One region of the Colwellia sp. MEBiC06753 genome, then DNA from elsewhere that is predicted to be linked to it. Evidence: predicted binding sites of a transcription regulator. Region 1 holds the regulator's gene; the other holds the start of a gene.

The links. The regulator FNR, encoded in region 1, switches genes on or off when oxygen is low (the NO sensors DNR and NnrR bind a similar motif). The targets are predictions, from matches to a motif close to TTGATCTAGATCAA.
Region 2: hemN (oxygen-independent coproporphyrinogen III oxidase) is a predicted target of FNR. The motif match lies at 7,718-7,731, and genes of this name have one in related genera.

Annotation. Positions count from the first base shown of each region.
Region 1 covers NZ_JBQMTM010000006.1:3,067-19,842, reverse strand. The annotation lists gene ACOB82_RS06430 (LysE family translocator) at 1-157, shown strand, start outside; gene ACOB82_RS06425 (hypothetical protein) at 176-532, opposite strand; gene ccoN (cytochrome-c oxidase, cbb3-type subunit I) at 926-2,350, shown strand; gene ccoO (cytochrome-c oxidase, cbb3-type subunit II) at 2,362-3,021, shown strand; gene ACOB82_RS06410 (cbb3-type cytochrome oxidase subunit 3) at 3,026-3,205, shown strand; gene ccoP (cytochrome-c oxidase, cbb3-type subunit III) at 3,198-4,172, shown strand; gene ACOB82_RS06400 (FixH family protein) at 4,327-4,821, shown strand; gene ACOB82_RS06395 (heavy metal translocating P-type ATPase) at 4,821-7,214, shown strand; gene ccoS (cbb3-type cytochrome oxidase assembly protein CcoS) at 7,211-7,489, shown strand; gene ACOB82_RS06385 (sulfite exporter TauE/SafE family protein) at 7,486-8,157, shown strand; gene fnr (fumarate/nitrate reduction transcriptional regulator Fnr) at 8,207-8,926, shown strand; gene uspE (universal stress protein UspE) at 9,104-10,033, shown strand; gene ttcA (tRNA 2-thiocytidine(32) synthetase TtcA) at 10,170-11,063, shown strand; gene ACOB82_RS06365 (NCS2 family permease) at 11,152-12,444, shown strand; gene ACOB82_RS06360 (hypothetical protein) at 13,468-13,854, opposite strand; gene ACOB82_RS06355 (hypothetical protein) at 13,878-15,848, opposite strand; gene ACOB82_RS06350 (hypothetical protein) at 15,861-16,776, opposite strand, start outside.
Region 2 covers NZ_JBQMTM010000024.1:26,538-43,313, forward strand. The annotation lists gene hflK (FtsH protease activity modulator HflK) at 193-1,269, shown strand; gene hflC (protease modulator HflC) at 1,266-2,240, shown strand; gene ACOB82_RS16005 (hypothetical protein) at 2,313-2,486, shown strand; gene acnA (aconitate hydratase AcnA) at 2,470-5,226, shown strand; tRNA gene ACOB82_RS16015 (tRNA-His) at 5,478-5,553, opposite strand; gene ACOB82_RS16020 (DUF1285 domain-containing protein) at 5,689-6,234, shown strand; gene hemN (oxygen-independent coproporphyrinogen III oxidase) at 6,273-7,652, opposite strand; gene ACOB82_RS16030 (DUF2489 domain-containing protein) at 7,774-8,271, opposite strand; gene yihI (Der GTPase-activating protein YihI) at 8,278-8,835, opposite strand; gene purU (formyltetrahydrofolate deformylase) at 9,863-10,723, opposite strand; gene ACOB82_RS16045 (methyl-accepting chemotaxis protein) at 10,970-12,817, shown strand; gene ACOB82_RS16050 (ATP-binding protein) at 12,882-15,755, opposite strand; gene ACOB82_RS16055 (peroxiredoxin-like family protein) at 15,984-16,598, shown strand; gene ACOB82_RS16060 (META domain-containing protein) at 16,684-16,776, shown strand, end outside.

The DNA of each region.
Region 1 (16,776 bases):
CATTATTATTCTCTCTGAATTTACCTGCATGATGATATACGCCAGTGGCGGTAAAACCATTGGCAAGGTACTTACTCAACGCAACAATGTTGCCTTGCTAAACAGGGTTTCAGGAAGTTTAATGTTAGGCGTAGCACTTTGGTTAGCGCTCAGTTAGTACTGAATTAGCGCTAAGTTAACTCGTAGTAATGTCAGCAGCAGATTGATAGCTTTTTACATCTAAAAACACGGTTTTACTAACTACATTACCCTGCTTTTCAATAGTTAAGTTAAGCCAAACCCGCCAGGTCATGTTTTTTTGTGAACAAGCACCAAACAGCCCTTGGCTAGTAAAGCGCCGACCACTGTCTGTAATTTCTGGCTCTTCTTTGAAAAATAAAGGAATTTTTCCCATAAACATATCAACACCTTCCATGTAGCCACTTGCTATGGTGATTTCAGGTGATTGCGTCTCGACATATAAACTAAATGGGGTTTCTGCGACCAAATAGGCCTCACTAAATAGGATGGCTATCTGGCTATTATCAATCACTATTTCACAACGAGACTGGGAAGAAATGCATTGAGCAGTGGCTAAAGTGAAAGATTTATCATTACTGGGTTGGCAGGCAAAAAGCAGCAATAGACAACTTGTAATTAATGTATATTTTATGACCACATATCAACCTTTTATCTAACATACAATGGCATTTTACCCACATTTTTGTCATTTATTGTAATTATGTGTGATTTTTTTTGATTTAGAACAGGTTTTGCCGTGAACGCGGGTGACTTTTCTACGTTAAATCATTATCATGCGCACGTGTTGGAACTCCAACGGGTGAAGTTACTAATTATAGTCTATAACTAATTGTAGAGTAGTTAGTGAATTGCTCGGACAAGTCCACACCCATTAACAAATAATTATAACTGCGGAAACCATAACATGAGTCAAAGTAATACATCAGCAGTAGATTACAACATGAATGTTGTACGTCAATTTACTGTGATGACTGTCATTTGGGGGTTCGTTGGTACGCTAGTTGGTGTTTTAATTGCAGCCCAGTTAATTTGGCCTGCGCTAAATTTTGATACGCCTTGGTTAACCTACTCCCGTTTACGCCCACTGCATACCAATGCTGTTATCTTTGCATTTGGTACTAGCGCCCTATTTGCAACATCTTATTATGTTGTACAACGTACCTGTAAAACCGCGTTGTTTGGTGGCAGCTTAGCTTCTTTCACTTTCTGGGGTTGGCAAGCGATTATTGTCGCAGCGGCAATTACCTTACCTTTAGGTTACACCACCAGTAAAGAATATGCTGAATTAGAATGGCCAATCGATATCGCTATTGCGGTCGTTTGGGTAAGCTATGCCATCGTATTCTTCGGTACGGTAATTAAGCGAACGACATCACATATCTATGTTGCTAACTGGTTCTTCGGTGGCTTTATCATTACTGTTGCGGTATTACATATTGGTAACAGTATGGCAATCCCTGTATCTATGATGAAATCATACTCGATTTATTCGGGTGCCATAGATGCGATGATGCAATGGTGGTACGGTCACAATGCTGTAGGTTTCCTACTTACTGCTGGTTTCCTTGGCATGATGTATTACTTCGTACCAAAACAAGCTGAACGTCCGGTTTACTCATACCGCTTATCTATCGTTCACTTCTGGGCACTAGTTTCACTATATATTTGGGCTGGTCCTCACCACTTACACTACACTGCATTGCCTGACTGGGCACAAAGTTTAGGTATGGTAATGTCTATCGTATTATTCCTGCCATCATGGGGTGGTATGATTAACGGTATTATGACGTTATCAGGCGCATGGCATAAACTTCGTCATGACCCAATTTTACGCTTCTTAATCGTATCGTTATCTTTCTACGGCATGTCAACGTTTGAAGGCCCAATGATGGCGATTAAATCGGTTAACGCGTTATCACATTATACTGACTGGACTATCGGTCACGTACATTCAGGTGCCTTAGGTTGGGTTGCCATGGTGTCAATTGGTGCGATGTACCACTTAATTCCTGTGCTATTTAACCAACAACGTATGTACAGTGTTCGTTTAATCAACATCCATTTCTGGATGCACACAGCAGGTATCGTTTTATATATCGTTGCCATGTGGATTTCTGGTGTTATGCAAGGCTTAATGTGGCGTGCGGTAAACACTGACGGTACATTAACTTACAGCTTTGTTGAAAGTTTAACAGCCTCATACCCGTTCTACTTTATGCGCTTCTTAGGTGGTGCATTAGTTGTGGCTGGTTTTGTTATCATGCTTTACAACATGTTTAAAACCATAGGTGCTGAAAACGGCAGCCTTAAGAAAGTTGAAGCGGCTTAAGGAGCATCACAATGGCGACTAATAATCCTCAAAATAAACACGAAAAATTTGAAAAGCACGTTGGTTGGTTCTTTATTGCAACCATTATGGCAATCAGTATTGGTGGTTTAGTAGAAATTACTCCGTTGTTCTTCCAAAAAGCGACGACAACACCAGTCACTAATTTACGTCCATATACAGCGTTAGAAATGGAAGGACGTGATATCTACATCCGTGAAGGTTGTAATACCTGTCATAGCCAAATGATCCGTCCATTCCGTGCTGAAACTGAACGTTATGGTCACTATTCTGTGGCAGGTGAAAGTGTTTGGGAACATCCATTCTTATGGGGCTCAAAACGTACTGGTCCAGATTTAGCTCGCGTTGGCGGTCGTTACAGTGATGACTGGCACCGTGCCCATTTAATCGACCCTCGTTCAGTGGTACCTGAGTCAAATATGCCATCTTTTAGATGGTTAGAAGAAAATACGTTAGACGGTAAATTAACGGCTAAAAAGCTAGAAACGTTTAACCTATTGACTCGTAATCGCGGACATAAAGATGAGCAAGGCAACCCTATCCCACTTTACTCTGCTGATGAAATCGCTAAAGCGCGTTCAGACGTTAATGGTAAAACTGAGATGGAAGCGCTAATTGCTTACTTACAATCTCTTGGCCACGCGTTGAAGTAACGATATGGACTATGGAACACTTAGAGGGTTAATCGCCCTCCTAATTTTGGCACTTTTTATCATTATTGTGGTTTGGTCCTACAGTAAAAAGAGAAAGACTGCATTCGATGAAGCAGCAAACTCTATTTTCGAGGAAGACGACAATAAAGAGGTAAACAAACAGGAGACTAATAATAATGTCTAGCTTCTGGAGTATTTGGATTACGGTTCTTTCACTGGGTACTTTGATAGGTTGTTACCTGTTATTACGCATGTGTTTAAAGAACTTCGCTGGTGTCCCTGAAGGCGAATCAATGGGACATGAATTTGATGGTATTGAAGAATTAAATAATCCGCTGCCTAAATGGTGGAGTACTTTCTTCCTATTAACCATTATCTGGGGTTTTGGTTACCTATTGCTTTATCCAGGTTTAGGTAACTGGGCGGGTTTACTTGGCTGGCAAAGCTCTAACCAAGGCGTACTAACTATCGAAGAATCAGCTGCACGTACTGAGGCAAACTTGAAGGAAAGCTCAGGCGTACTTAACCAGTACGATCGTGAAGTTAAATTAGCTGACGATAAATACGGCCCAATCTTTGAAGCCTATGCTGCCCGTAGTATTGAAGACTTAGCTACCGATGAAGCGGCACTTAAAGTAGGCCAACGTTTATTCCTACAAAACTGTGCACAATGTCATGGTTCAGACGCCCGTGGTACAACTGGTTTCCCTAACCTAGCGGATAACGATTGGTTGTACGGTGGCGAGCCAGCAATGATCAAAGAAAGCATTATGAATGGCCGTAAGGCACAAGGTATGATGGCTTGGAAAGGTGCATTAGGCGGCGAAGCAGGCGTTAAAGAAATGGCAGCTTATGTGCTTAGCTTAAGTGGCCGCGAACATGACGCTGACTTAGCAGCAAAAGCAGCGCCTAAGTTCGCAATGTGTGCTGCTTGTCACGGTGCTGAAGGTCAAGGTAGCGCAGCAATGGGGATTGCCCTTGGTGCTCCTCGCCTGAACGACAACATTTGGTTATACGGTGGCTCACAAAAAGCAGTTGAAGAATCAATTCGCAATGGTCGTGCCGGTGTAATGCCAGCCTGGAAAGACATTCTAGGTGAAGATAAAGTTCACTTAATTAGTGCTTACGTATTTAGTTTATCAAACAACTAAAAACTTAATCTAAGTTATTATTTTAAAACGCCTTATTAAGTATTTAATAAGGCGTTTTTTATTGATATAGATCGTAGATTTTAACCTTTTATTATTGGAGCAGCTAAAATAAAAGGCTACAATAACGACCATAATTTTTTATCAGATTTATTCAATGAAAACACCTTGGTACAAAGAGCCTTGGGCTTGGTTAGTATTTTTCTTACCTTTTTCTGCCGTTGTTGCAGGTATTTCAACCGTTATTATTGCCAATACCGACCCGGATGATTTAGTTGTAGGTGATTACTATAAAAAAGGTAAAGCCATTAATTTGGAAGTATCTAAAGTAAAAGAAGCGCAAAAATTAGGCATGAAGTTTGGTTTAAAGCTCGTTGATAACGAACTGGTAATAAAGCCTACTGGAATAGAAAAACAATTTCCTATTTTAAATGTCAGCTTTTACCACCCTACCCAAAAAGAAAAAGACTTTAATTTGGCATTAACACCCGATGGCAGCGGTTATTTTCGCCATCAATTTGAGCAATCAAAAGCAGGAAAGTGGCGCGTAACGCTATCTTCGTTTGAGAATACATGGAAGATACAAGCAACCATTGCTCTACCTCAAGCCAACTTTATTGAGTTAATTCCGAACCCAGCTGAAGCCCAGTAATGTCAGAACCTTGTTTTCATTGTGGCGAGCCTATCCCTAAAGGCATCGCCCTTAATGTTGTTATTGATAATAAAAATCGAGCAATGTGCTGTGTGGGTTGTCAGGCAGTTGCCGAAACTATCGTTAATAACAAGCTAACCGACTACTATAAATTTCGCACAGAAAATGCTCCTAAAGGCACACAACTGGTTCCTGAGCAATTACAACGAAACCAATTGCTTGATGATGACAACTTACAACATGAATTTACCCACCAAGCTGGCGAGTATAGAGAAACCATTTTAACCGTTGATGGCATTAGCTGCGCGGCATGCGCTTGGCTAATTGAAATGAAATTGGAAAAAATTGAAGGCATTGCCAACATTTCGGTTAACGCCACCAGCCAACGGGCCAACATCAAATGGCAAAATGATGTTATCAAACTGAGCCAAATTATCGAAAATATTGAACAACTGGGTTATCACGCCCTACCGTTTAAAGCCAGCGACAGTGAGACAGCAAACCTAGCACAAAGTAAAACCTTTATTAAACGACTTGGCGTCTCCGGCATTTTAATGATGCAAGTTATGATGATTGCCATTGGCTTATATTTTGGCGCGTTTTCCGATATGGCTGAGCATAATTTAGTCTATCTGCGTCATGTTAGCTTAATACTAACTATCCCAATTATTTTCTATGGCGCATTCCCATTTTATGTCGGCGCAATAAACGCCATTAAAGCCAAGCGCCTAAGTATGGATGTTCCCGTATCTATTGCGATTTTACTGGCATTTTTTGCCAGCGCCTGGGCAACGGTAACCCAACAGGGTGAGGTCTACTTTGAGTCAGTCTCTATGTTTACCTTCTTATTACTTATAGGTAAGTTTTTAGAGTTTCGCGCACGATCACGCGCCGCGCAAGTATCAGCCAACCTGTTAAAGTTAATGCCAATGACAGCAACAAAATTGGTTGATGGCATAGAACAATTTGTTACGGCAAAATCTTTACAGCGCAGCGATCAAATTATTATAAAGCCTGGCGAAACAGCCCCTGCTGACTGTGTTATAGAACACGGAAGTAGCCACTTTAATGAGGCTATGCTCTCAGGTGAGCAAAGAGCGGTTGCCAAAACTATTGGAGATGAAATATTTGCAGGAACGATTAATGGCGACGGCAACTTAATTGCCCGAGTACAGCAACCTGGTAGCGAAACATTTTTAAGTCAGCTTATTCGCTTAAGTGAAAGTGCTCAGTCGCACAAACCTAAAATTGCCCAGTTATCTGATAAAATCGCTCAATATTTTGTTGCGATAATTTTATTAACCGCCATCGCCACCGCCCTTTACTGGCAACAACACTTGCCGGAAAAAGCGTTTTGGATCACCTTGTCTGTGCTGGTTGCCACTTGCCCTTGCGCGCTTTCATTGGCAACGCCAACAGCGCTTACCTGTGCTACCACCAAACTTAACCGCAATGGCATTATGATTAAATCAGGCCATGTTTTAGAGACTATTCCCGAGGTTGATATTTTCGCCTTTGATAAAACTGGCACTTTAACCCAAGGCCAGTTTCAAGTTGATCGTATTATTCATTTTGAACAAGGCTACACCGATCAACAACTATTAGCATTAGTTGCCGCTTTAGAGACGCATTCACAACACCCGCTTGCCAAAGCATTTAACGCAGACAGAGATTATTCAATTAATGCCGGTTATGTCACTGTGCATCCTGGCCTTGGCGTTTCTGGCGACATTGATGGTAATAACTTTACCGTTGGTAAAGTAAGTTGGTTGGTAAACACAGATGATCATGAACACGCAAACACTTGCATTGATGCACAAATTGCGGTTTGTAAGAATGAGCAATTAATTGCCGCAATTTATTTATCCGATAAGCCAAGAGATGAGGCTAATTCGGTTATTGAACATTTACATCAAGCCAACATTAAAACAATCATGCTATCTGGCGATAGCCAAACAGGTTGTGAAAAAGTAAGCAAACAACTGCCATTAGACGAAGTACATGCAGGCCTTTCAGCCCATGAAAAAATGGATATTGTGCAAAAGCTGCAAGCAACAAAAACCGTTGCTATGGTAGGTGATGGTGTTAATGACACGCCAGTATTCAGTGCCGCTCATGTTTCTATCGCTATGGGCGGTGGTACAGATGTCGCGAAAAGTGGCGCAGATGCCATTTTATTAAATAATAAGCTGTCTTCTATCACAACACTGCGTAACACCAGTATTAAAACCCGACGTATTATTTACCAAAATTACTGTTGGGCAATTGGCTATAATGCTATTGTGTTGCCATTGGCTGTTTGTGGATTTATCACCCCTTACCTTGCGGTTATCGGGATGTCTGCAAGCTCGATTTTAGTGATTACCAACTCGCTGCGACTTTTAAAATCATGAGTGTTATTTACGTACTTATTCCTATTGCGATTATTTTAACCATTGTCGGGATTTACCTGTTTTTTTGGGCGGTTAAAACCGAGCAGTTTAACGATTTAGAAAAAGAAGGGTTAAGTATTTTATTTGACGATGAAAGCAAACAACAGGCCTCAGACAAGCATGCTGGTGCACAAGAGAAGCCAATTGACGCTCAAAAAAGCCACATTGAAGTTGTAGAAAACACCGCACAACAATCAGAAAAAACAACAATCAACGGTGATTCAACCAACAAATGACCTTAGATTTACTTTCCGCATTTGTTATTGGTTTACTAGGATCAGGACATTGCCTAATGATGTGTGGTGGCGTTTCAGGTATGTTGCTTTCGGCAATTCCTCAGCAAAACCACAAGCAAAAATGGCAATTTACCCTTGCCTATAACCTAGGACGCATTGCGTCTTACAGCATTATTGGCGCAATTGTCGGCTTTACCGGTTCTTTAGCAGCCAAAAGTATTGGCTTTCCTCTGCATGCATTACGGCTAATTTCTGCCATTTTTTTAATTTTACTTGGGCTCTATCTTGGTCAATGGTTAATGTTATTAACCAAAATAGAACAAGCTGGAAAATTTATTTGGCAATTTATTTCACCACTGGCCAGTAAAGTACTGCCGGTTGACTCAAATGCCAAAGCACTGGCATTAGGTATTATATGGGGCTGGTTACCCTGTGGCCTGGTTTATTCAACACTCACTTGGTCAATGGCCAGCGGCAGCATGGAAAATGGCGCCTTAATTATGGCAGCCTTTGGCTTAGGAACATTGCCGGCGCTACTGTCATTATCATTCGGCATTTTTTCAATAAAGGGGCTCTTACAGTCCAATTTATTTCGAAAAACTATGGCTATTATACTAATTGCTTATGGTTTTTACGGGGTCTTGGTTGCCTACCAAGCAATGTTTTAATATCATGGCCTTTGGCTAAACCAATTCAATTGATGAGTTAAACCTGTAAATGTCTGAATCATGTGCTCATAAAAGTCATATCCATTGTCAAAACTGTAGTATCAGCGAGTTATGCTTGCCCTTTTCACTTAATGAAAAAGAACTAGATACCTTAGACAATATCATTGATCGTAAACGCCCAATCAGAAAGGGTGAAAAAATATTCCAAGATGGTGAAGCATTGCATTCATTATTTGCCATACGTTCAGGCACATTCAAAACATTCACCATTGACTCAAGTGGTGAAGAACAAATTACCGGTTTTCATTTAGCGGGCGATTTACTCGGCTTCGACGCGCTAGCGAGTAGCGAGCACCAAAGTTTTGCGCAAGCACTAGAAACCGCGATGGTTTGTGAAATTCCTTACAATACCTTAGATGAACTTTCTAACAGTATGCCTGCGTTAAAGCGTCAGGTATTACGTTTAATGAGTAATGAGATCAGAACTGATCAAGAAATGTTATCGTTACTTAATCGCAAAAATGCCGAGCAGCGACTAGCCACCTTTTTAGCAACTCTGAGCACTCGTTATAAAGCGCGTGGCCTATCGCCAAAAGAATTTCGATTAACCATGACCCGAGGTGATATTGGTAACTATATTGGTTTAACCGTAGAAACCATAAGCCGCTTATTAAATCGTTTTCATAAAGAAGGGTTAATCAATGTCGATGGTAAACTGATTACCTTAAATGATATTGATAAGTTAAATGAAGTCGCCTTATTGAAGTAAAAATAAAAGTAAGGTGTCAACCTCCACTTTAAATCATCATATTTCCATACTATGCTTTAGTCATAATATAGCGCTTTAGTCATAATGTAACGAATGCATTTTTTGATTTAAAACAAATAATTAATTGCCAATAGCGGGCAAACTATTTAAATCAACAATGTGGCAAACGAGGCATAAATGGAAACGTATCAAAAAATACTTGTTGTAATTGATCCAACAACAGAAGATCAAAAAGCACTGAGCCGAGCAATTGAACTAGGCAGCAAAACTGGTGCAAGCATAACGGCATTTCTAAGCATTTTTGATTTCTCCTATGAAATGACCACGATGTTATCAAGTGATGAACGTGATGCGATGCGACAAACAGTGATCAATGATCGCAAGGTGTGGATTGAAGAGCAGATCAAGTCGCTTAACGCCCAACAAAACAATATTACCATTGATGTAGTCTGGCATAACCGCCCATTTGAAGCGGTTATAGATCAAGTGCTTAAGCATCAATTTGATATTGTCATTAAAGGCACCCATGAGCACGATAAATTAAAATCAGTTATTTTTACGCCAACCGATTGGCATTTATTACGTAAATGCCCTTGCCCGTTACTGTTAGTAAAAGAGCATTCTTGGCCAGACAATGGCAATATTTTAGCGGCGGTTAATGTTGGTAGTGACGAGCAAGAACACCAATCACTGAATAACATCATAACCGAAGAGGCCAAGCACCTTGCAGGCCTGATGAACGCTAATGTTCACTTAGTTAACTCCTACCCTGGCACGCCAGTTAATATTGCAATTGAAATACCAGAGTTTGATGCCAGCCAATATAACGACACTATGTTATTGCATCATAAACAAGCCATGGAAAAACATGCAAATGCATTTGGTATTGATGTCGCAAACACACATGTTAAAGAAGGCTTACCGGAAGATACCATTGAAGCGTTATCGCAAGAACTAGACGCAGAACTTGTCATTCTGGGCACGATCGGCCGCACAGGTTTGTCAGCAGCACTAATTGGCAATACTGCCGAACATGTAATAGACAAATTAAATTGTGATGTTTTAGCATTAAAACCAGCCGGATATAAATCTCCACTACAAGATTAACCTTAAGGTTATTTCCCCTCATCAGAATAACTAATGTAACCAGCGCTTAAATTGACAGCGCTGGTTATTTTTTGCTTACTAAATTTGCCCTTTCCTTTTATAATACGCGCCCATTTATTAATGTAGTTCTCTGGGTATGGCTGAAATAGATAACAGAAAAGCGGTTTATGAAGCGAATAAACTGCAAAAACGTCTTCGTAGTAAAGTAGGTAAGGCAATTGCCGATTACAATATGATTGAAGAAGGCGATGTTATTATGGCTGCTATTAGTGGCGGCAAAGACTCATTTGCTATGCTTGATATTTTATTGAGCTTACAAAAAGCCGCTCCCATTAATTTTCAAGTTATTGCCGTTAACTTAGATCAAAAGCAACCAGGCTTTCCTGCCCATATTTTGCCTGAGTATTTTGAATCACTTGATATTCCCTACTACATTATCGACAAAGATACATACTCGGTTGTTAAACAAAAGGTGCCAGAAGGTAAAACCACTTGTGGTTTATGTTCAAGGTTAAGACGTGGCACCTTATATTCATTCGCTGAAGAAATTGGTGCCACTAAAATAGCCTTAGGTCACCATATGGACGATATCGTAGAAACGTTATTTTTAAATATTTTTTTCGGTGCTAAATTAAAAGCAATGCCGCCAAAGCTACGTGCAGACGACAACCGCAATACGGTCATTCGCCCACTGAGTTATTGCCGCGAGAAAGACTTAATTGAATTGGCAGAACTAAAAGAGTTTCCAATTATCCCTTGTAATTTATGTGGTTCACAAGAAAACCTCCAGCGTCAAAACATCAAAGCCATGCTCAATTCATGGGAGCATTCAGCACCTGGCCGTATTGAAAACATTTTTAATGCCATCAAGAATGTCAGCCCAAGCCAATTAGCAGATACTGAGTTATTTGACTTTATTAACTTACCGATTGACCGAAGTGAGTCACGTAAAGCTTATGACTATAGTAAAGAGACTATTTCGTCAACCAATATTGATGATTCTTTAATCATTGACGTTTCCAACGTATAGTTAACGCTTGTTTTTTAATTTACAGACAAATTCACACTTAGTTTAGCCTGTATTAACAGGCAACCAACAATAATAGAAACCATATATTATGATTGAAAAACTCTTTAAGCTTGAAGAGCATCACACCAATGTTCGACAAGAAATCATGGCCGGTGTAACCACATTCTTAACTATGGCTTACATCATCTTTGTTAATCCAACCATGTTGTCAGATACAGGTATGGATGCAGGAGCTGTATTTGTTGCCACGTGTTTAGCCGCTGCCATTGGTTGTTTCGTGATGGGCTTTATCGCTAACTACCCAATTGCACTGGCCCCAGGTATGGGCCTAAACGCATTTTTCACCTATACCGTTGTATTAGAAATGGGCTATAGCTGGCAAGTAGCATTAGGCGGCGTGTGTATATCCGGTATTGTATTTGTTATTTTAAGTTTAATGCGTATCCGTGAATGGCTAATTAATAGCATTCCTCAAGCACTACGTTCAGGTATTGCAGCTGGTATCGGCTTGTTCCTTGCGTTTATTGCGCTAAAAAGCGCTGGTATTGTAGTTGACAACCCAGCCACTTTCGTTGACCTAGGTGATATTACTACCTTACCACCAATTATGGCTGCACTTGGTTTATTCTTAATTGTCGCTATGGTGATCAGAGGCTATAACGGTGCGGTAATGTATGCCATTTTAATTATTACTGGCATCGGCATCTTAATCGGTGATATCGAATATCACGGTTTAATTTCTACACCGCCAGATATCACCCCTACATTTATGCAATTAGACTTAGCTGGTGCCACAGAAATTGGCATGATCAGCGTTATTTTTGCATTCTTATTCGTCGACTTGTTTGATACTTCAGGAACATTGATTGCTGTCGCGCAAAAAGGAAACTTATTAGACAAAGATGGCAATTTGCCACGTTTAGATAAAGCGCTATTAGCTGATTCAACGGCGACAATTGCCGGTAGTATGTTGGGTACATCAACCACGACCAGTTACGTTGAAAGCGCAGCAGGTGTAAGCGCAGGTGGTAGAACCGGCTTAACTGCCGTAGTGGTAGGCGTACTATTTTTACTAGCCTTGCTATTCTCGCCATTAGCCGGAATGGTGCCAGCTTACGCCACCGCTGGGCCTCTATTCTTTGTTGCTGTGCTAATGCTATCAAGCCTTGCTCATATTGAATGGGATGACTTGCTCGACGCGGTACCAGCAACATTAATTTGTATTACTATGCCATTGACCTTTTCAATCGCTGACGGTATTGCTTTTGGCTTTATTAGTTATGCAGCCGTAAGAATTTTCTCAGGTAAGTTTAAAGAATTATCGCCTAGCGTATTAATTCTGGCAGCCTTATTTGTGATTAAATTCGTTTACTTTGACTAATCACCAACTGACTAATCTATCACCTAAGTAAACAGCATAAAGTCACCTCATAGTAGGTGACTTTTGTTTTTCAAGCCAAACCAAAGACAAGTCATAAAGTTCAGAAAAAGTCACCACAAGCCCTTTAAAATAGAGTTACCCTAGCTTTTAATTAAGTTACCTCATTCAATCTAGATTTTCTTGATTACGCCGACGGCCTAACGCTTAATTCATAACACCGACATAACTCTTAATTTAAAATATATTTGCGCTCATTCTCGCCACAGCATTTATGCTGATATAGCCAACTGCACAATCAGAACTTAAACATTCAAATAGAGTTCTGATTTTTAACTTTTGATTCTAAGCATGTTAGCTAACACCAAAATAGAGAACACTATCTACCGCCCCTAACACTGCCGAAAAACGTTCTCCTTTTTACATAGTAACTTTCATAAAGCCTTAAGTAATAGCCTCTCATATGGATGTAAAGCAGACAAAAGCTTTTATACACACCTACACATTAGCTTCCTGATTAACGCGACTGAATTAACCGTTATGGCGCTGCAATGCCTGACATTATAAATAGTAGCTAAGAGTATTTTCTATTATCTTAAATATAGGGATTTTGATTACTGTATTAGGATGCGGAAAGAGGACGCTTTTAATAAAATGCAGGCAATAAAAAAAGGCTGTATTATTACAGCCCTTTATCAATCTATTGGTGATGGCGGGACTCAACAAAACAATATAACACCATGTATTTTAATGAAATATAAATATTTCAAAACATCTTGTACCACAATCTGTACTACATCATTTAAGTATCATGTGACGGAGGAAGTAGATAAAAAGATACAAACATTTGATAAATAAACACATAACACTAGTAACCCACTATGCTTGTCCGATTGATAATCACCTTTAGAGCAATGCAGGCGCATTTTCCATAATATTCACCCTGTAAGCCGCACTCTTCAACCGTACATATGCTCATCTTTAATCAACCATTTGCAATATCAAAATTAAATTTTCACCGACAAACTAAGCACTTACGGCAAGAGAGTAATCAAATTTTGTAACAGGAAAGCCTGAGAAGAATTTTAAAAGCTCCTTTTCTTCTTCAGCATCATTAACTATCCGAATACATCTCAGGTTTTTCTTTGCTCTAGAACATGCAACATAAACCAGCTTCTGAGTATTTGATTTTTTGTTTTCCGAGGAGCAGTCAGAGTAAAAAGATTTAAAATCATAGCTTTGAGACCAAGAATATTCATCCAGCACCACGATTACATTGTCTATGCCAGAACCTTTAGTTTTATGCATCGTTATGTAATTTGTATCTTCATTTAGGTAATGAAAATAATTTATTATTTCTGCGAACTTTAAATCATTCGAGAATAAATTTCCGTAAAAACGCTCCTGTTTCAAACTCCTCTCAAGCTAGTAATAGTTTAGGAATTAGAAGTTGTGGAACCTTTCGACATCTCCCTTAAATGTTTAAAAGGAAATGGGTACACAGTTGCCTGTTTATGACGAATATGAAATACCTCCATCATCTGAAGTAGCTCAGTTGGTACTTCAGTAGCATCTGTAAGAATGCGTCTAATTCGACAGAATCTAGGTATGCTTTTTACGTTGTCTTTATCGCCTATAAAGTAGAGTTGCTCTTGAGCATTGTAGAATAGACCTAGGGAGGACTCGATCAAGCCTTTATCTTGTCCTTTCAGTGATGCGGCTAAGCGAAGCCCTTTCTCAGTTAGTATCCAATCGAAGAAGGTTTGGAAGCTTCCTTTGTACGTTATCTTATTCTCTTTATCATTGAATATGTCTTCTTTGTAGAACGTCAATAAACTAGGGTGCTTAGAAAGTAATATTGTCAATCGGCTTTTGACTAGTTCAGGGTTCGCTAGATGAACTTCTTCTTTATCAAGTAGAAGGAGAAACTCTTCAATCCAGTCTCGTTTTATACCGTTTGAATATCCTGTAGTTAGTTCATTCATAACACTGGCTAGCTCTTGATATTGAGGCAGAGCAACATACTTTGTATCTTCAAAAATATATGGTTCGCCCGAGTCTAGATCGACAACTGCATGCTCTCCATTGACTAACTGCCTTGGAAAGTCTAAAAGGAATTGTGTTTGAGCGCTATCCTCGTCAAGCTGTGAGAAGTATAGTTTCCTATCAGATACTCTCAACGTATCGTATTGCCGCTCCATTCTTTCATTCCCATTACAAACAACAAACAGCCAATTACCAGGTGGGGCTATGAATTTAAGCTCTTTAGATGCTGCTTCGAGCTTTACATATAGCTCTTTCTTACAAGCTTCATACTCTGATTGCGACAGCTTGCCCTTTCTTATAAGGGTTTCTGGATATGCTGACTGAATAACGGTATTTTTATCTGCATGCAACGAATTATAAGGGTCTTCTATCTGCTTGGATTCGCAATACTCATTGTCGTGATGTATAGCGAGATTTAAAGCGCCAGCAGCAATAGTAGTAGACTGTGTAAAAGTAAACTTTTCATCCTCTAGCTTCTTCAGAAGCTCAGATATATCGCATTCTGTTAGATTTATGACATTAATCGTGTGTTTGGAAAGTAGCTGGTTTATTGCAGTGTAGGCAAACTTCACGTCTCTATCTTTAAACTTTACACGATACTCAGGTGAAATAGTTTCAAATCGAAAACTTAGATAAGAAGATAGGTGTCGTTTAACGTCTTCCATAAAAGTAGCAAGTACACCCATCTTTGATCGCATAAACTTGCTAGGATTTTTTGTATCCAACGATACCATTTCGCTTACCATGTTCTTATCACGGTGCTTCTTTCGAATATACTCTCCTTGACCTGAGCGAGTAAGCTCTTGAGTCCAGTGGTCGAAGTTGAATCTAGGTAAATGCCTACAGTCGTTATAAAGCTCACCCTCACTATTAGTGTGGTAGCTAACGGGCGTAAACGTTGCTGAGCTGATACCGAGTACTAAATGCTTCTGTTGCTCCCATTCGATTTTAATTTCATATGTTCTCAATACATCGACATTACGAATTGTCTCGATATCAGCAAGGTAATATAGCCCCACACCTTCACTATAGTTTCGGGACTCCGACTGTATTACAGGTAAAGCACCTATCAGTAATTTAGCTTTAGTGCTAACTGGTATATTATCGGGGTGTTGAGGGATGACTGAGTAGTGATGATCATTTAAAGAGTGCTTGACTCCTTTATTAAGCATTACAGTATAGCCATCTTTTATACGGCACATAGATAGTGGTTTTACGTACTTGTATATCTTGTTGATTACTTTTCCGTAATTGCTTTTGCCCTTTAGGTCACACTTAACATTGTAAAAATCAAAATCGGAGTCTATTGCAGAGCCATTAAACTCAACATCAATACGATTAACTAAAACGTGTTCTGACACTTATTCTATTCCTTATTTAGTACCTATCCAGCGCGACAGGGCTTCGATAGCTTCACAATCAATGCTTCCGTCATGATCATTGACCAAGTTAGGAATGACTATGATGGATGAGTCCATATAGCTCGACATTGGATTAAAGTTAGAATCAAAATATGTGATTGGTTCATCACCTTGTCTTAACATGTTGCAGATAACTAGCTTGTTTAAGTGAAGGGCTGATAATTTATCACTAAATTTATTCATGACCTTTTTACGCTCTTCATTTGATAATGATCGCCAAGAAGTAAGATCCCAATGTTTATAATCAATTAATGCTTTATGCTCTCCAAGAGCGATAATTTCGTCGAGTACTTCAAAGTGTTCAATTGGGAGTTGTTCAAATGTAAATCCTTGGTCTTGTAAGATAGCTTTACCGACTTCCTCTCCAATCGCTCCTAAATAGATGTTTATGAACATTGGTGGTGATAGCATGAATTGTGCATTTTTAGGCCATTGCGTTGAATAACCATGATGTTCAAAATATCCCTTAACGGTATCGTTACGCATAAAAATTGGAAGCATTGAGCTTGCCTCACTTACACGTTTTATAGGCGCAATAGATTGCTCAAAAAATCGATACTCGTTGGTTTTCCATTCTTCAGTTGGTGGTGTGTAGTTATAGCCACTTGGATCATTTGATTGAACGTAATATTCAAGATATGTTGGGGCGTTAACAGCTGCAGGCTCTTTTAATGCAAGGTAACGAAGGTCTTGCCAAGCTTTAATGTTTTCGATGCTTGGTTCTGAATTAATGAGGCTTAACATTCGGTTGATTGCGCCTAGCGAACGATCTGAGTGCAACAGTGCAAGGTTTTGTCGACGCCTTGAAGCCCTGTCGACCGGTGGGGTTGCCCAACTAAAGGTTTCTTTAGCGTAGCTCACGATACTG
Region 2 (16,776 bases), on a different contig from region 1:
ATCTAAATTAGAAATATTTCATTTTCTCTTTTTAAATGTATGCTGTTGATTATTAAGTTGAAAAATTCTTCATTTCACTTATTTAAAATTTAAGTTCGATCATTTTCCGCCCTCACTCTTGATTGTTCATTTTTCGACCTCATATATAAGCATAAGTGATTAATTAAGGTCATTTATTCAGAGGGCATTATTATGCCTACTAACGTCACACCTCCTCCTCGAGGTCCATGGGGCGATAAATCGCCTGCTCCACCCGATTTAGATAAACTTTTTAATACTGGTCTGCCTAAGCTCCAAGGATTTTTACCTGGGGGAAGTTTTCTTAAATTCTTATGGCTACTGCTTTTAATTCTTTTGAGTTTCACTGCTTGGACGTCGGTCTATACGATTCCAAGTGATTCTGTCGCTATTGTTAAACGGTTTGGCAAGTATGCTAGAGAGGTGCCTCCGGGGCTGCATTTTAAACTTCCCTTTGGTATTGAATCAGCAACCACTGTTCCCGTTAAGCGACAATTAAAGCAAGAATTTGGCTTTAAAACGTCTGGTGCACAAGATCCTTTTCAAAATAGCTTAAATCATGACGAACAACGTGAAACTCAAATGGTGACAGGCGACCTTAATGCCGCCTTAGTTGAGTGGGTCGTACAATATCGAATTTTAGATCCCGTTAAATTTCTATTTGAAGTTAGAGAGCCCAGTGAAACACTTAGGTATGTCTCTGAGTCAGTCATGCGTGAAGTAGTTGGAGATCGAACTGTTGATGAAGTGATTACGATTGGTCGTCAAGAAATAGAGTCACAAGCATTAGTAAAAATGCAAACCCTTTCAACCAAATACACTATGGGTATTAGTATTGATCAAGTGCAGTTAAAGAATATTAACCCACCTAAACCTGTACAAGAGTCTTTTAATGAGGTGAATCAAGCACAGCAAGAAAAGGAAAAACTGATCAATGAAGCGAGGCGAGACTACAACAAAATTATTCCTTTAGCACTGGGTGAGAAAGATCAGCGAATTCGTGAGGCGGATGGCTATCGATTAAAACGTATTAATGAAGCTGAGGGGGATATAGCGAGATTTGATGCTCTACTGGTTCAATATGTTAAAGCACCGGAAGTCACACTTCGTCGTATTTACATTGAAACCATGCAGCAAGTGCTACCTCAAGTGCACTCTAAAATCATTATCGACAAATCAACAAGCAGTATATTGCCACTGCTTAACCTTGAACAATCAAATAAAATGTTAAAAATAGGAGAGAAACAATGATCTCCAAAAAGATTACTATTTTCCTGATCGTACTAGCGTGTTTAGTTATTACAGTACAGCAATCGCTTTATACCGTAGATGAAGTGGAACAAGTGATCATTACACAGTTTGGTAAACCGATTGGCGAGCCAGTAATGACGGCTGGCTTAAACGCAAAAATGCCTTTCATTCAATCTGTAAACGCCATTGATAAGCGTATATTAGAATGGGATGGTGCCCCCTCCGATATGCCAACTAAAGATAAGTTATATATTTCAGTAGACCTTTTTGCCCGTTGGCGAATTACTGACCCTCTGCAATATTTCTTAAGGTTGCGAGATGAGCGTAGTGCGCAATCTCGGCTCGATGATATATTAGGCAGTGAAACGCGCAATGCTGTGGCAAAACATGAACTCATAGAAATAATTCGTACCACGAATGACCGCAAGCCACTTCGCGATGCCATGCTAACCAAAGCAGAAAGAGATTTAAAAATGGGTAATTTAGTGCCTATTAAGAAAGGTCGAAAATGGGTTGAAGAAGAGATATTTACTGCCGCTGCGGAGAAAGTCAAAGTATTTGGTATTGAATTGCTTGATATTCGCTTTAAGCGCATTAACTACAATGAAAGCGTACGCCCTAAAATTTACGACCGTATGATCAGTGAGCGTCGCCAAATTGCCGAACGATTTTTATCGGAAGGTAACGGTGAAGCTGCAAGAATACGTGGTAACCGTGTTAGAGACTTAAATAAAATTCAATCTGAGGCTTATAAAGCGGTTGAAAGCATCAGAGGCTTAGCAGATGCACAAGCCGCGAATATCTACGCAAAATCCTATAGCCAAAGCCCAGAAGCTATGCAGCTTTATCAATTTACGAGAACCATGCGAGCTTATCCTGACATTATTGCTGATAATACAACGCTGGTTATGTCAACAGATAGTGATTTATTAAAATTTATCAATGGCATTAGCCATTCGGGCAAAAAATAGCTAAGCCTAATTGTTATACGGTTCGCTTCTTTTTACGCGCCGTTCTTTTTAAACGTTAATGGAGTGAACATAATGATGACAGTGACGGCTCAAAACGTATTGATGAAAAAGTACGGTATTTTATGCAAGCAAATGACAATTTATTGTTATAAACATTCACATTTTAATAATTTTAAAGATGCATTAAATACCGAAGCGTTAGATCAAGATGTTCCTAGGGAGCAATCCAGTGATTCCAATAAATAAAGCCGCATGGCAAGAAAGGTACTTAACGCGTTTAATTGACAATAACAAACACAATAAAGGTAAGATTAATTACTACTGGTCACTAAACAAGCTTGCTGAAGATTTTCAGTTCAATTTGGATGATCTACCATTTATTACCAAGATATTTTTGGAAAACTTCCTTAGAAACTGCACAGCTAATGACACTTTTAATTATCAAAATGTTGTCAAAACAATCAAAAATATAGTTGCGTCAACATCTCCAGCTGACTTTGAATTTCCATTTTTCCCCAGTCGTGTATTAATGCAAGACTATACAGGCGTGCCTGCATTAGTTGATCTGGCAGCAATGCGAGATGCAATCGCAGATAAAGACGGTGATGCTACTATTATAAATCCCGTATGCCCCGTTGATTTAGTAATAGATCATTCACTTATTGCAGATCTGGCTGGACGCCCCAATGCATTAACACATAATCAACAACGTGAGATGGAAAGAAATCATGAGCGTTACCAATTCTTAAAATGGGCACAAGCCTCATTCAGTAATTTAACTATTATCCCACCAGGGCGTGGCATTTGCCATCAGGTCAATCTCGAATATTTAGCACAAGTAGTTAGGGATGAAGTTAATGTATTAATTCCAGACACATTGGTCGGTACTGATAGTCATACGACGATGATAAATGGCTTGGGGGTGCTTGGTTGGGGAGTCGGAGGTATTGAGGCCGAAGCCGCAATGTTAGGCCAACCATTGAGTATAAATACTCCTCAAATAGTAGGCGTTAAATTGCTAGGAAAAATGCAAGTCGGTACCACGGCAACTGATTTAGTCTTAACTATCACTCAAATATTGAGAAACTATGGTGTCGTTGGCAAATTCGTTGAGTTTTATGGTTCCGGTGTTTTAGAATTAAGTATCGCCGACAGAGCAACGGTTGCCAATATGGCTCCTGAATATGGAGCGACCTGTGGTCTATTTCACATTGATAATGAAGTTATTGAGTACTTAAAGCTTACTAATCGTTCATCGGCTTTAGTTGAACGTGTTCACACATATGCATTAGCGCAAAAATTATGGAGTGAAGATTCTAAGGCTAATGCAACATACCCTGAAAATATTGTCATAGACCTTAACACAATAGAGCCTTCGGTTGCAGGGCCAAAGCGACCACAAGATTGTTTTCCACTCAATACCATTAAACGAGTGACTAGAGAAGTAAGCGAACTTGATTGGCATTGTTCAGCTAGAGAGAGTTTACCTTATAGACTAAGGCCATTAACCTGCGGAGATATTGTCATCGCGGCGATTACTTCCTGTACTAATACCTCCAACCCGAAAGTAATGTTACAGGCAGGGTTATTGGCAAAAGCAGCCGTTGAACGAGGGCTGAAGATTAACCCTAATGTAAAAACATCGTTAGCGCCGGGTTCTCAAGTTGTTGCTCGTTATCTTGATAGCACTGGTTTACAACAATATTTGGATAAATTAGGTTTTAATTGTATTGGCTTTGGTTGTACAACTTGTATCGGTAACTCTGGGCCACTAGACCCTGATATAGAACAGCAAATTAGCGAAGGTAATCTAAATGTAGGTGCTGTTTTATCTGGAAACCGTAATTTTGAAGGCCGTATTCACCCCTCAGTTCGATTAAACTGGCTGATGTCGCCTCCGCTTGTTATTGCATTTGCTTTAAGAGGCCATACTCGAATAAACCTCGACAATGAGCCATTAGGTCTAGATAAAAATGGTCAACCGACATTTTTACGCGATATTTGGCCAAATGATTACTTAGTCAACGAGACAATGCGTGCGATAACCAAAGAGAGTTATGCATTGTCATATCAAGATATGTTAGCTGGCGATCATGCGTGGGAAGATTTACCAATAAGCAATACGGACTGCTATCCGTGGAATAGTAATTCGACTTATATTATTCAACCTCCTTTTCTCGAGTTATTAGCGCAAACAGGTCATGAAGGGCTTAATAGTTGCAATCAAGTCCATGGTCCAATCAAAATCAAATCAGCTAACATTTTAGCAATTTTTGGCGACTCCATTACGACAGACCATATCTCCCCAGCGGGACAAATTAGCCCGTATAGCCCTGCTGGCAAATATCTTATCGCTAAAGGTGTGACACCAGAGCAATTTAATAGTTATGGCGCTCGGCGCGGTAATCATGAGGTGATGGTGCGAGGCACGTTTGCTAATAACAGACTACATAATAAGATTATTGCGCCGGAACAAGGGGGAATAACGAGGATTTTTGATGACAAACAATTGCACAACAAAGCACATGTCTCAATTTTTGAAGCAAGTGAGTATTACGCAAAGAGTAACATCCCCTTGGTAATTTTCGCGGGTAAAGAATATGGCACTGGTTCAAGTCGAGATTGGGCAGCTAAAGGTTGTCAATTGCTTGGCGTTCAAGCCGTTATTGCAGAATCATTTGAACGTATTCATCGAAGTAATTTAGTTGGCATGGGGATCATGCCATTGCAATTACCAAAAGGTACATCTGTTGAAAGTTTACATTTACAAGGCAATGAATTAGTTGATGTTATATTCGACAATGATAATAGCAGTCACCGTTTAGCGCCAAACCAGACGTTACTAGTGACGATACACTCTACCGCATATGATGAAACAAAAGGAGCAGTAACTTTGCCTGTAGTTTTACGTATTAATAGTTCACTGGAGTTAGATTATTTTATTGCTGGAGGGGTTTTGCCTTACGTGGCAAGCCAATATTTATGAACAAACAAACACTTTGTTAATGCTCAGGCAATGCGTTGAGTTCTTACTTTTCTTAACTTTAATAGACAGTAATTAACAATACTTGTGCAACGAATATGCACAGGAGCCATTTATGAACTTGCTTGAGCATTAAAAATTTAACGCATAAAAGGCCAAAAAAATAATAAGTGAATAAACAATAAATTAGCTGAAATGCTTAATTCTATTGGTCTGATAGCTTGTTTAGGATTGTATTGGAACAAGGAAAAAAGTGGGGTGGCATATGGGACTTGAACCCACGACAACTGGAATCACAATCCAGGGCTCTACCAACTGAGCTAATGCCACCATAGAGTCTTGATTCAGGGCTGAATCAATCAGTGCGCGGATTCTATATCAACTGGCGCTGCTTTGACAAGCGAGTTCTCGTAATTTCTTTAATTCAAGGTAGAATTAAAAGGAAATAATGTGGTTGGAGGCCTTATGTCGCTCGATAATTTATTTGCCCAGCTTGATCAGCATATTTCAGGGGAGGAAAAAAAGTTACCACCAGTAGAGCTTTGGAACCCTGATTATTGTGGAGAAATTGATTTAATTATTAAGACCAATGGTGATTGGTTTTATATGGGCACGCCGTTTAAGCGCTTATCGTTAGTGAAGTTATTTGCTTCGGTATTGAAAAAAGAAGCCGATGAATACTTTTTAGTGACGCCGGTTGAGAAAGTAAAAATTCAGGTGGAAGACGCGCCATTTTTGATTACCCGCTGGCAATGGCAAAATGATCAGCCTCACGCTAATTTAATGGTGGCCACTAACTTAGGTGATGAATTTATTTTAGGGGAAGATCATCCGCTGCGTGTTGATAAAGAAGGGAATATTTATTTAACCGTACGTCGCAACTTAGAAGCAAAAGTACATCGTAATGTTTATTATCAATGGGTTGAGCAGGCTAAGCAGCAAGAAAGTGAACAAGGCACCGCTCTTGTCTTGGAAAGTCAGGGCCAGGAATTTGTGATTGGCCACTATTAGTGGCCATTAATAGTGGCTTTTAAGTAATGACAAAGGGTTTAAATTACCCGAGAAAAACGTTGCTGATTAAGATGTTGTTTCATGTAGGCATCAAAGGTCATGCAGATATTTCTGATCAACAGCCGAGCTTTCGCCGCCACTTCGATAGTGTCTATGTTATTGTTCACTAAGTTATCTTGAATAAAGGTCTTTAACGACAACAGTTCATCAGCAAAATAGTGATCAAAGTTAATGTTAAACTGCTGTTCAAAGGTGCGTTTATCTAGCGTCATATTACACATCAATGATTTAATCACTTCACCGCGAATTTCATCATCTTGAGTTAAGGTTACGCCTTTGTCTATGGCATATCCTTGTTCATCAATGGCTTGATAGTAAGCTTTTAAATCTCGCTGATTTTGGCTGTAACAATTGCCGATGGCACTAATTGATGAAACCCCTAAACCTAGTAAATGGCAGTTACCTTGGGTGGTATAGCCTTGGAAATTTCGATGTAATGTGCCGCCGCGCTGGGCAATGGCTAATTCATCTTGAGGCTTGGCAAAATGATCCATGCCAATAAACTCAAAACCTTGTGCGCATAAAGTTTCAACCGCTAACTGCATTAACGCTAACTTTTGTTTGGCGTTTGGCAACCATTCATCTTTTAGTTTACGTTGCGCGGCAAAGCGCGATGGCAAATGGGCGTAGCTGAACAAAGAAATGCGATCAACAGCCATAGTGTTGACGCTAGCTAATGTTCGCGAAAAGGTTTCTATGGTTTGATGCGGTAGGCCGTAGATTAAATCAATATTTACAGACTTAAAACCAACCGCTTTCGCACGATGGGTTAATTGGCAAATAAATTCAGTAGATTGTTCACGGTTAATTGCTTTTTGTACCTGTTGATCAATATCTTGAACACCAATGCTCATGCGGTTAAAGCCAAGTTCAGCTAAGTGATCGGCTAAGTCGAGCTCAATTTCTCTAGGGTCAACTTCAATACTGAGTTCGGCATTTTCAACGACATTAAACTGGCTTTGTAGTAGGTTGGTTAATTTGGTAATTTGTGTTTTTGTCAGAAAACTGGGTGTGCCGCCGCCCCAGTGAATTTGCGTTACCTGAAACTCTTTAAATAGCGGCGCTTGTTGTTTAATTTCTTTTGCTAGATAGTCTAAATAGATATCAGCTTTGTCACGGTGGCGGGTCACTATTTTATTACAGCCACAGTAGTAACAAAGGCTGTGACAAAATGGAATATGGACATACAGCGAAAGCTGCTTGTCTTTAGTCGCGTTAATGGTTTCAATGGCGTTGATAAAGGCGGGTCTATCAAACTCTGAATTAAATTCTAATGCGGTAGGGTAAGAGGTGTATCTTGGTCCGCTGGTATTATATTTCGCGATTAGTTTTTGGTTAAATAGTTCGGCGACTTGCATGTTATCTCCCTAAAGATCCCCTATAGGGGCAAGTCGCTATTGTAGATTGTTGAATTTGCCGCGTTTTGATCTCGCGCAAATAGTTGCTAGTTAACTCGACCTGTTAACTTAATTAATTTAATTAGTTGGGACTGCTAAGCTGCTGTTGCATTGCCAGTACAGCTTTGTGCAGTAACTCAAGTTCCTGATTAATTTGATCAGTTAATCGCGCTTCAGCTTGCATACGCTCAACATCTTGCTTCATACGTTGCTGTTTCGGCAACTGCTTGCGCTCGTCCAAAATAGCATGATGTTTGATGCTGGTGTACAACTCTGAAATAGCGGGATATTCATTCGACATCTGGTTAGTTAACTTAAGCGAGTCCATTAATACCGATAGTCGCCATGCACCTTCACCAAATTCACATTGCGACTCTTTCATGGCGCGGACAATAATGACCATGCTGCTTAATACTTTGTTATCATGCTCAGACAGCTTTTCGAGAATTTCAGCTTCAGCCTTAGCTTGAGCTGCTTGCTGTTGCTTAAGCTGCATTAATAACTTGCCTGCATATATGGCTAAAGCAAAAATGATAACACCACCTAAGCCAGCAAGTGTTAGCCAGTTATCAGTTAACATGGATCATTACTCGTAATCTGAAAAATTGGTTTTATCTAATTTATCCCAAAGCGCGTCATCATCTTCCACTTCAGATATTTCAGTTTCGTCTTCAGGTGGTAATTGCTCAGAAAGGGTTTCATATTCGTCCATTAACTGGTTGTAATAGTCGATTTCTTCCGCCGTTAGTGCTTCGTCTTGCTCTTGTTTGGACAAGATAAGTTGCAGTCTTTCATCTGCTTCAATAGCTGCAAGTTGTTGAGCAATACTTGGCGCTTGTTCGATAACGCGGATTCCAGCAATACCCGATTGTTTGCGACCAGCACTCGCTTTTTTCTTCTCAGGAGCAGCGGACTCTTTCACTAAAACAATTGGTTTCTTACTGCCGATACGAGGATCTTTGTTAACATTACCAGTATTGGAGTTTGTCTTGTTAGCTTTTGCCTCTTGCTGGCGGTTACCCGCAGCGTTACCAGTTTTCTTCTTTGGCTTTTTATCTTTGCTACTAAAAAGTTGAGTTTTGTCGACTTTTAGTGCGCCACTAGATCCTACACCAGGTTTTCTCGATTTTTTCTTACGTGTCATGAGTTGAAGGGGTCACGATAAATATTGCAGCTATTTTACGCGAAAATAATGCGTAAGGGAAAACAAGAGTGTGTTGATTGTTGTAGTCAGGCTTTTGACAAGAAAAAAGCGACGCTATTGCGTCGCTTTAGGAGATATCGTTTTGACTCACGTCAGTAACTTTGCATTCCGAATCTAAGTAGGTTTCCTAACCAATTAGCACATTCCCTGTTAATTCTGACAAGTCCTGTTATTATTTTATGCTTCCGTACGAGCTTTTCTTTTTCTCGGTCTTCCTGACACTTTATTGGGCTATCCTTATCGAGCCCTCCTGGACGAGGTAATTTATCTTCCTGATAACAAGTAAACCATCCATATTTCAAAAATCAGGGTTCATTTATGAACAACGTTTATAAAAAAAATTTATAAATAAGTGTTTGTAAAATGAACAACTCGCTTTCCGTGCAATGCTAGCGTTAACTAGTGTCCTTTTTTTATGGGCTACCTCTGTAGCTGTCTATACTCTACCTTGCTGGGTTTAAGCGGCAAGTAGAATATGACATATTTTTTTACATCATGAACAAAAATTAAGCTAAGTTAATGTATTTTAAAAGCAATAAATTTTTAGTGTCAGAATATTTATCACATTAATAAATTATTTATGGCAAATGTCTTACAAATTAAAAGGCATATAAGCCACGTTAATTTGCAGTATTTTTATACGAAATACTTCGTTTTAAACTAGGGTCTGTTGACCTTTCAGTTTATAACTCTGTTGTTTTTGAAAAAGCGGTCAATCGCGGCGCTTAATATAAAGTTTAGTTGTTCTAAATGCATATTAAGCAACAAAGAGTGACACTTTTTCAGAATAACCCTTAGGGCTATGGCTAATTTTCAACATAACTGCGTTGAAAATCGTTAATGTAGAATAACTACATTACACTCTGTTCGCCTTGTCATCTTAAAAATTAGCCGATAGCAGAGACTAAAATGAAAGATCAACAGACCCTAATGTTCTTCAGCTTACTTTAAACTTATGACAAATTGATTAAGATAAAATCACTGTTTTATCACCATTTAAACAAATGCGCTGCTCAGCATGCATTTTTACCGCGTGAGATAAGGCTGTAGCCTCTAAATCATGCCCAGTGTGAACCATTTGCTCTATGGTATAAGTGTGATTAATCGGTTTGACTTCTTGCACTATTATCGGCCCTTCATCTAAATCAGGCGTTACATAATGTGCCGTTGCGCCAATGACTTTTACTCCACGTTTATGTGCTTGATGGTATGGTCGAGCGCCTTTAAAACTCGGTAAAAATGAATGGTGAATATTTATTGCTTTGCCTCGCAGTTGCTGACAAAAGTCGTCTGACAAAATTTGCATATAACGAGCAAGTACCAGTAGTTCAGCATGACAATTTTTAAAAATGTCCATTATTTGGGCTTCTTGCGCTGCTTTGCTGTCAGGGGTTACAGGTAAATAATGAAACGGAATATTATGCCATTCGGTTAATGCCCGGCAGTGTTCATGGTTAGATACTACCGCTGCAATTTCGATAGGTAAAACACCTGCTCGCTGTTTCGTCAATAATGAGACTAAACAGTGGTCGTCTTTTGATACTGCAATCACTACTTTTGGCAGCAGATCTGTGCTACGAAGTAAGTAGTCCATTTTCAGTGGTTTAGCGAGTTCTTCAATACCTTGTTTGAATTCTTTTATGGGCACTGTTAAGGCGCGATCATCAAAGGCAATACGCGAGAAAAAACGATCAGTATATGGATCGCTGTATTGTGCGGTTTCGGTAATAAATGCGCCATGCTCGTATAAGTTTTGCGCAATCTTAGCAAGAACTCCGGTGTTGTCTGGGCATTGCCAAGTTAAAACATAGTGGTTATGTGGCTGCATAAGAATTCCAAGATCTAAATATTCAATATAGTGACAGACATTCCCAAGAAAGCTAGCTTAAAAGGTTATATGGTAACGTTGTAACTTATAAGTGAAATTTTCTTGTTTGTGACAGCCGTGGTTCAGCTAAATAATGCTGCTTTGCCAATGGTGGTTTAACCATGATATAAACACTATGGCTATTTGTTCAACAAAGTTGGGAAGTATATGTTTTCAAAGCTAAAATTTGCACACAAGATTAGCCTTGTGTCTGCGGTATTATTGGTTTTGGCATTAACCGTGTTAACGGTGCGTAACTATAGTACTGTTAAGGCAGAAGTGCAGACTAATTTACAGCAAGGCATTAGCGAAATTGCCTCGTCAGTATCCGGTAATATTGCTAATTGGCTCAATGGTAAATTAATGATTGTCGAAGCGATTGCCTCGGCGATAGATGCTACGACTAGCTCAGAGCAGATTTCACACATTGTCAAACAAGCGGATGCTTCAGGTGACTTCAAAAATGCTTATGTTGGTGTTGAACGTACGGGGGAGTTTATTTTAGATGACCCAACAATTCAGCTACCACCAGATTTTGATGCTCGCCAACGACCTTGGTACACCCAAGTTAAGCAAGATCGTCAATCGTCTTTTACTGAACCTTATATAGATGTCACGATTAATCAATTATTAATTTCTGCGGTGGCGCCTATTGTTAAAGGTAATCAATTTATCGGCGTTGCTGGCGGTGATATTTTACTGGATGAAATTGCCAAAATTATTAATGACATCGAGTTTTTAGGCTTAGGTTATGCGTATTTGGTAACTGAAAGTGGCAAAATTTTAAGCCATCCGAACCCTAAGTTTATCGATAAAAATGTCAGTGATTTACTAGGTTTTACGCCGAAATTTACCACTGAATTACGCGATATAGAGGCTAATAATCAAATTGTCTCTTTTATTCCTGTTAAAGGAATTTCTTCCGTTAAATGGTATTTGGGCGTCGTGTTAGATCAGGATAAGGCATATGCCCCATTAGCAGAATCGAGAAATAGTGCGATTATTTTTGGTTTGCTCAGTGTAATAGTCACTATGTTGTTGTTGAACTTCTTATTGCAACATTTGCTTAAACCTATTAATCATTTAACTGATGCTATTAAAGATATTTCGCAAGGAGATGGTGATTTAACTAAGCGTTTATCGGTTAATAGCCAAGATGAAATTGGCCAATTATCGCAACACTTTAATGATTTTATAGAGACTATTCATCAGTCGATGACGCAAGTGTTATCGGTTTCTAAAAACTTAAGCCAACAAATTCATCAGGTTAGAGAAAGTGCATCTAACGGTATTGATATGGCTGAGCAACAGCTTACTCGTGGTAATAATGTTTCGGCAGCAGTGACTGAGCTTAACAGCTCTGCCCAAGAAATTTCACAAAATGCAACGACTGCTTCAGAGTTTACCAGCAATATGCAGCAGCAATCACAAGCTGGTGTAGACGCGTTATCAGATAATATTATCTCAATTCACAAGCTTACCGATATTATGAGTGGTTCAAGCACTGAAGTCAGTAAATTGAGCACCGAAACTGAGAATATTGGCAATATTCTTGATGTGATCAAAGGCGTGAGTTCTCAAACAAATCTATTAGCACTAAACGCCGCGATTGAAGCTGCTCGTGCTGGCGAAGCTGGACGAGGATTTGCTGTAGTGGCTGATGAAGTGAGACAACTTGCTCAGCGCACGCAAGATGCTACTCAAGAAATTGAAGTCATGATTGAAAACCTACAGCAAGGCTCAAATGCCGTTGTCATTGCTATGAATGAAAGCCAGCGCAATAGTGAATCAAGTGTCGAATTTGCTAGTGTTGCAGATAGTACGATGAAGCAAATAATCAATACGTTAAATGATGTCGATCGAGAAAATCACTCGGTTGCCGTAGCAACGCAACAACAGGTTAATGTTATTCAGTCAATTGATGAAGATATCTTGCAATTGATGGAGCTAAATCAGCATGGGGTGGTTAACCTTCAACAAACTCAAGCTGCCTGCGACGACTTACAACAAGCATATGATGGCTTAAATAACTTAGTAAGCAAGTTTAAAGTATAAAGCGTTTTGACATAAAAACTGATAAATCAGAAGCGGTGCTAGTATTGGGCTAGTGCCGCTTTTTTTATTGAACCCTTCCTAACTCTTTTAATGAGCGATAAGCCTGATAAAGTTTATCTGTGATTTCTTGCTGTGTGCTGGGCTTGGACATGTAATCATTAAAGCCCGCGGCGATACATTTTTCAGCACTGCCACTCAGGGCATCGGCGGTAACCGCAATTAACCACACGGCTTGTTGTTGCTGGCTGATATGTTGCGCCAGCTCAAAACCATCCATATTTGGCATATGGCAATCGGAAATGATTATGTCATAAGGAGACTCTTGGTGCATAGCGAGTGCTTGTTTACCGTCTTGTGCAATATCAGGAAAAATATTAAGCCTTGCTAACTGAGCGGTTAATACTTTGACATTAACAATATTATCTTCCGCTAACAGGATGCGCAGTTGTTTAAACCTGTCATCATGCGTTAATACTGTATTGCGGTCTGGGTGGCGGCGCTCAGGCACGTCTATTTCGCCAGCGGCCACTTTCAAACGCAATGAAAAATAAAAGGTACTGCCTTTGTCTTTCTCTGAGGCAATATAGATATTACCGCCCATCGCATTGATGATTTCCTGACTAATAGAAAGTCCTAGCCCAGTACCACCAAAACGTCGACTAACTTCGTGATCGGCTTGAACAAATGGCGTAAACAGCGCCGACTGTTGCTCTTTGGTAATGCCAATACCAGTGTCGGTTACTTCAATTTTTATTTGGTGGTAAATATCGTTATTGGTCTGTATGTGCGTTGCTAAGTGGTTGATTGATAATCTAACCTCGCCATTTGGAGTAAATTTTACCGCATTACTTAATAGGTTGTTTAAAACTTGGGTAAGCCGTATGGGGGCTGAGTAATAGCGCTTAGCTAAATTTTTATCGCCAAAGAATTCTAGCGTAATCGGTTTTTCATTTTCATGGTGTTTAAAGCTGGCGACCACTTTAGCGCATAGGCTTTCAATATCGACAGGTATATGTTCTAGCGTCAGCTTGCCGGCATCAATTTTGGAAAAATCTAGCACATCATTTAACAAGTCTAGTAAGTTACGCGCTGAGCTATTGAGTATATTTAGCAAGTCTTTTTGAGTGCTGTTTAATTCAGTAAATGAAAGTTCTTCCGCCATGCCTAACACGCCGTTCATTGGTGTGCGAATTTCATGACTCATGCGCGCTAGGAAAGTGATTTTTGCTTGTGCTGATTTTTCGGCATCTGCCCGCGCGGCTTCTGCAATGGTTAGCGCATCCTCAACCCGCTTTTGGGCAGATTTGATCAGGTTAAGTTGTCTGAAGTAAACAAAGGCAAGCAGAAAGCCCAATAAAACAATGGAAACCAGCACATAGCCGGCTTGACGGTAGGCGCCGGCAACATACTCGTCAATATCCTTTTCTTTAAATACCGACTGGCTCCATTTGTTATAAATAGCGTTTAACTCTTCGACACTCATACTATTAATGGTGCGATTTAATAGGGCAAGCAACGGTTCGTCAGCGCGTTTTACCGCAAAGCGATAATAACTATCATTACGATAATTAGCTAAAGGTTGGCTCGTTAAATTAGTGAGTAGCAATTTTTTAATGTAGTACGAGGAAATTAAGGTGCTACCGATAAAGGCATTGATCTCACCATGCGATAGGGCTTTAAGCAACTGCTGATGATTGTCATATTCAGTAAAAGAAGCATTAGGCAAGCGTTGCATTAAAATTTTGGTGTTGGCTGAATTGCCAATAACACCGATTGACTCATTGGCTAAGGCATTTAAATTGTGTGCTATGTTAGTGTCTGTTCTCGTGATTAGGCTAAAACGAGTTTTCAAATAGGGTACGCTAAAGGATAATCCTGTAACATCTTTCTCCACACCGGTGGCAATTGGTATTAAATCAACAGAGCCACGCTCGGCGACAGAAAAATATTGCTCATTACTGTCTACATAGTGCGGGGCAAATAATAAGCCGAATTTTTCAGTGGCTTTTTGCATGACATCGATAACAAAGCCGCTATCGTTGATATTTGAAAAGCTTTTAGCAATTAAAAACGGCGGTAAGCCGGCACTTGGCAGTACATAGCTAATGTAGTTGTGATCGATAAGATATTGCTTTTCAGTTTCTGGAATAATTTTTAAATAATTTCCCACCGCCAAGGTAATATTAGAGTTACCGTTAAAATCATATTTTTGAGCCCACAATTCTGCTTGTAGTTTACTGATATTTCTAAGCCCTTCGTTGATGTCGTACATTAATGATCGATCGCTTTCGCGTGTTGCCGAGTGCAAATAAATACTGGAAATATCAGTAGGGTTCGCATAAAACTGATCAAGTAAATCAGCGGCTGTTAGTTTGGCTGTTAATGCCCAAGGCGTAATCGAATACAATGCATCAAATTTACTTTGTTCAGCGACTAACTGATCAAGGGTAGCAAAAATTTCTTGTGTCACCTGGCCGTCATTGATGAATAAAGGCTTATTTAGTGGCGAATGTATACCAATTTGAATGCCTTCGATTTGATCACTATCGATACGCCTAAACAAGCGTTGACGCACTTTGGCAAAAGGTATGCTATACAGCACGTTAGGTACTTTTTGTAACAACATGCTAGTGGCATTAATATCAATTTGGCCTGAGAGTAATGCCGATGTTGCCTGTCTTGGGTCAATTGCTACAAACTGGATATTATAACTGTAATCAATTGCCCAAATTTGCCAAAATTCCTGCAAGAAACGGGTCAGTTCATTGAGCGTTTGATTGTTTTTGACGCCAATTTGAGGTTGTTCAGGTATGCCTATGCGTATCACTCTATCACTTGAAGTGACATTTTTTTGGGTAAGTTCACTACTTAGTGCTGTTGGCGAATATGACGATGCAAAACTGCAAAGTATTAGGCAAAAAATAGTAAAAAAACGCATTATTTTTAACTGAAAAAACTGAACAAGCATTTGGGGTAAATAATTTGCGTGTGTAATTGTATAGTGTCAGCAATCATAAGCGTGATGCAAGTGATTTGCTTGGCAATTGATTAAATTTATTGAAATTAATCATAAGCTACCAAGGTCAAATTGCTAAGTTTTTAAATATAAGAGAGTTCTTTTGTGATGAGTCTGATAATTAATCGCGCCATTTTTACATTATTCATAATGATTACGTTTATTTGTGGCTCAGCAAATGCTGCAAGCGACAATAAAAAAATTGCAGAGTCTGCTGACTTGGTGCGCCCTTTACTTAATGGTCAAAACGTACCCCAAGTAAACACCACGACTATTAATGGCGATAAGCAAGCGTTATCATCAATTCTTGCTGGTAAAAAATCGATTTTATTCTTTTACCGAGGCGGTTGGTGCCCGTTTTGTAATACGCAAATGGGGCAATTAAAAGCAATCGAGCCGCAATTAACTGAACTTGGATTTCAGTTAATTGGTATTTCAACCGATAAACCCGCAGATCTCAAAAAAAGCGTTGAAAAAATGTCGTTAAATTATCAGTTACTTTCTGATTATCACTCAACCGTCAGCCAAGCTTTTGGTTTGGCATTTTTTAGCTCACAACAAGTAACAGAGCGCTATGTTGCTAAGCTTCAACTTGAAAACCCCTTACAAAAAAATGCAGCAGGTGAAGCGCGGTTAGTATTACCTGTGCCAGCTATTTATGTGATAGATGATCAAGGCTTAGTGCAATTTAGTTATGTTAATCCAAACTATAAAGTACGGTTAGATCCTTCGCTATTACTGGTAGCTGCACAATTAGTAAAATAAATCATTAGGTTACTAGGGCAATTAAGCTCGTAAGAAGTTGAATCGCTAGCTACAATTACCCTAGCAACCAAGATAGGATAGTTTTATGAGAGCACTTTTAACATCGTTATTGCTAGTGACAGCCGTTGGCTGTAGTTACAATCAAGCGACTACCACGCCCCTAGAGCAACCACAAACG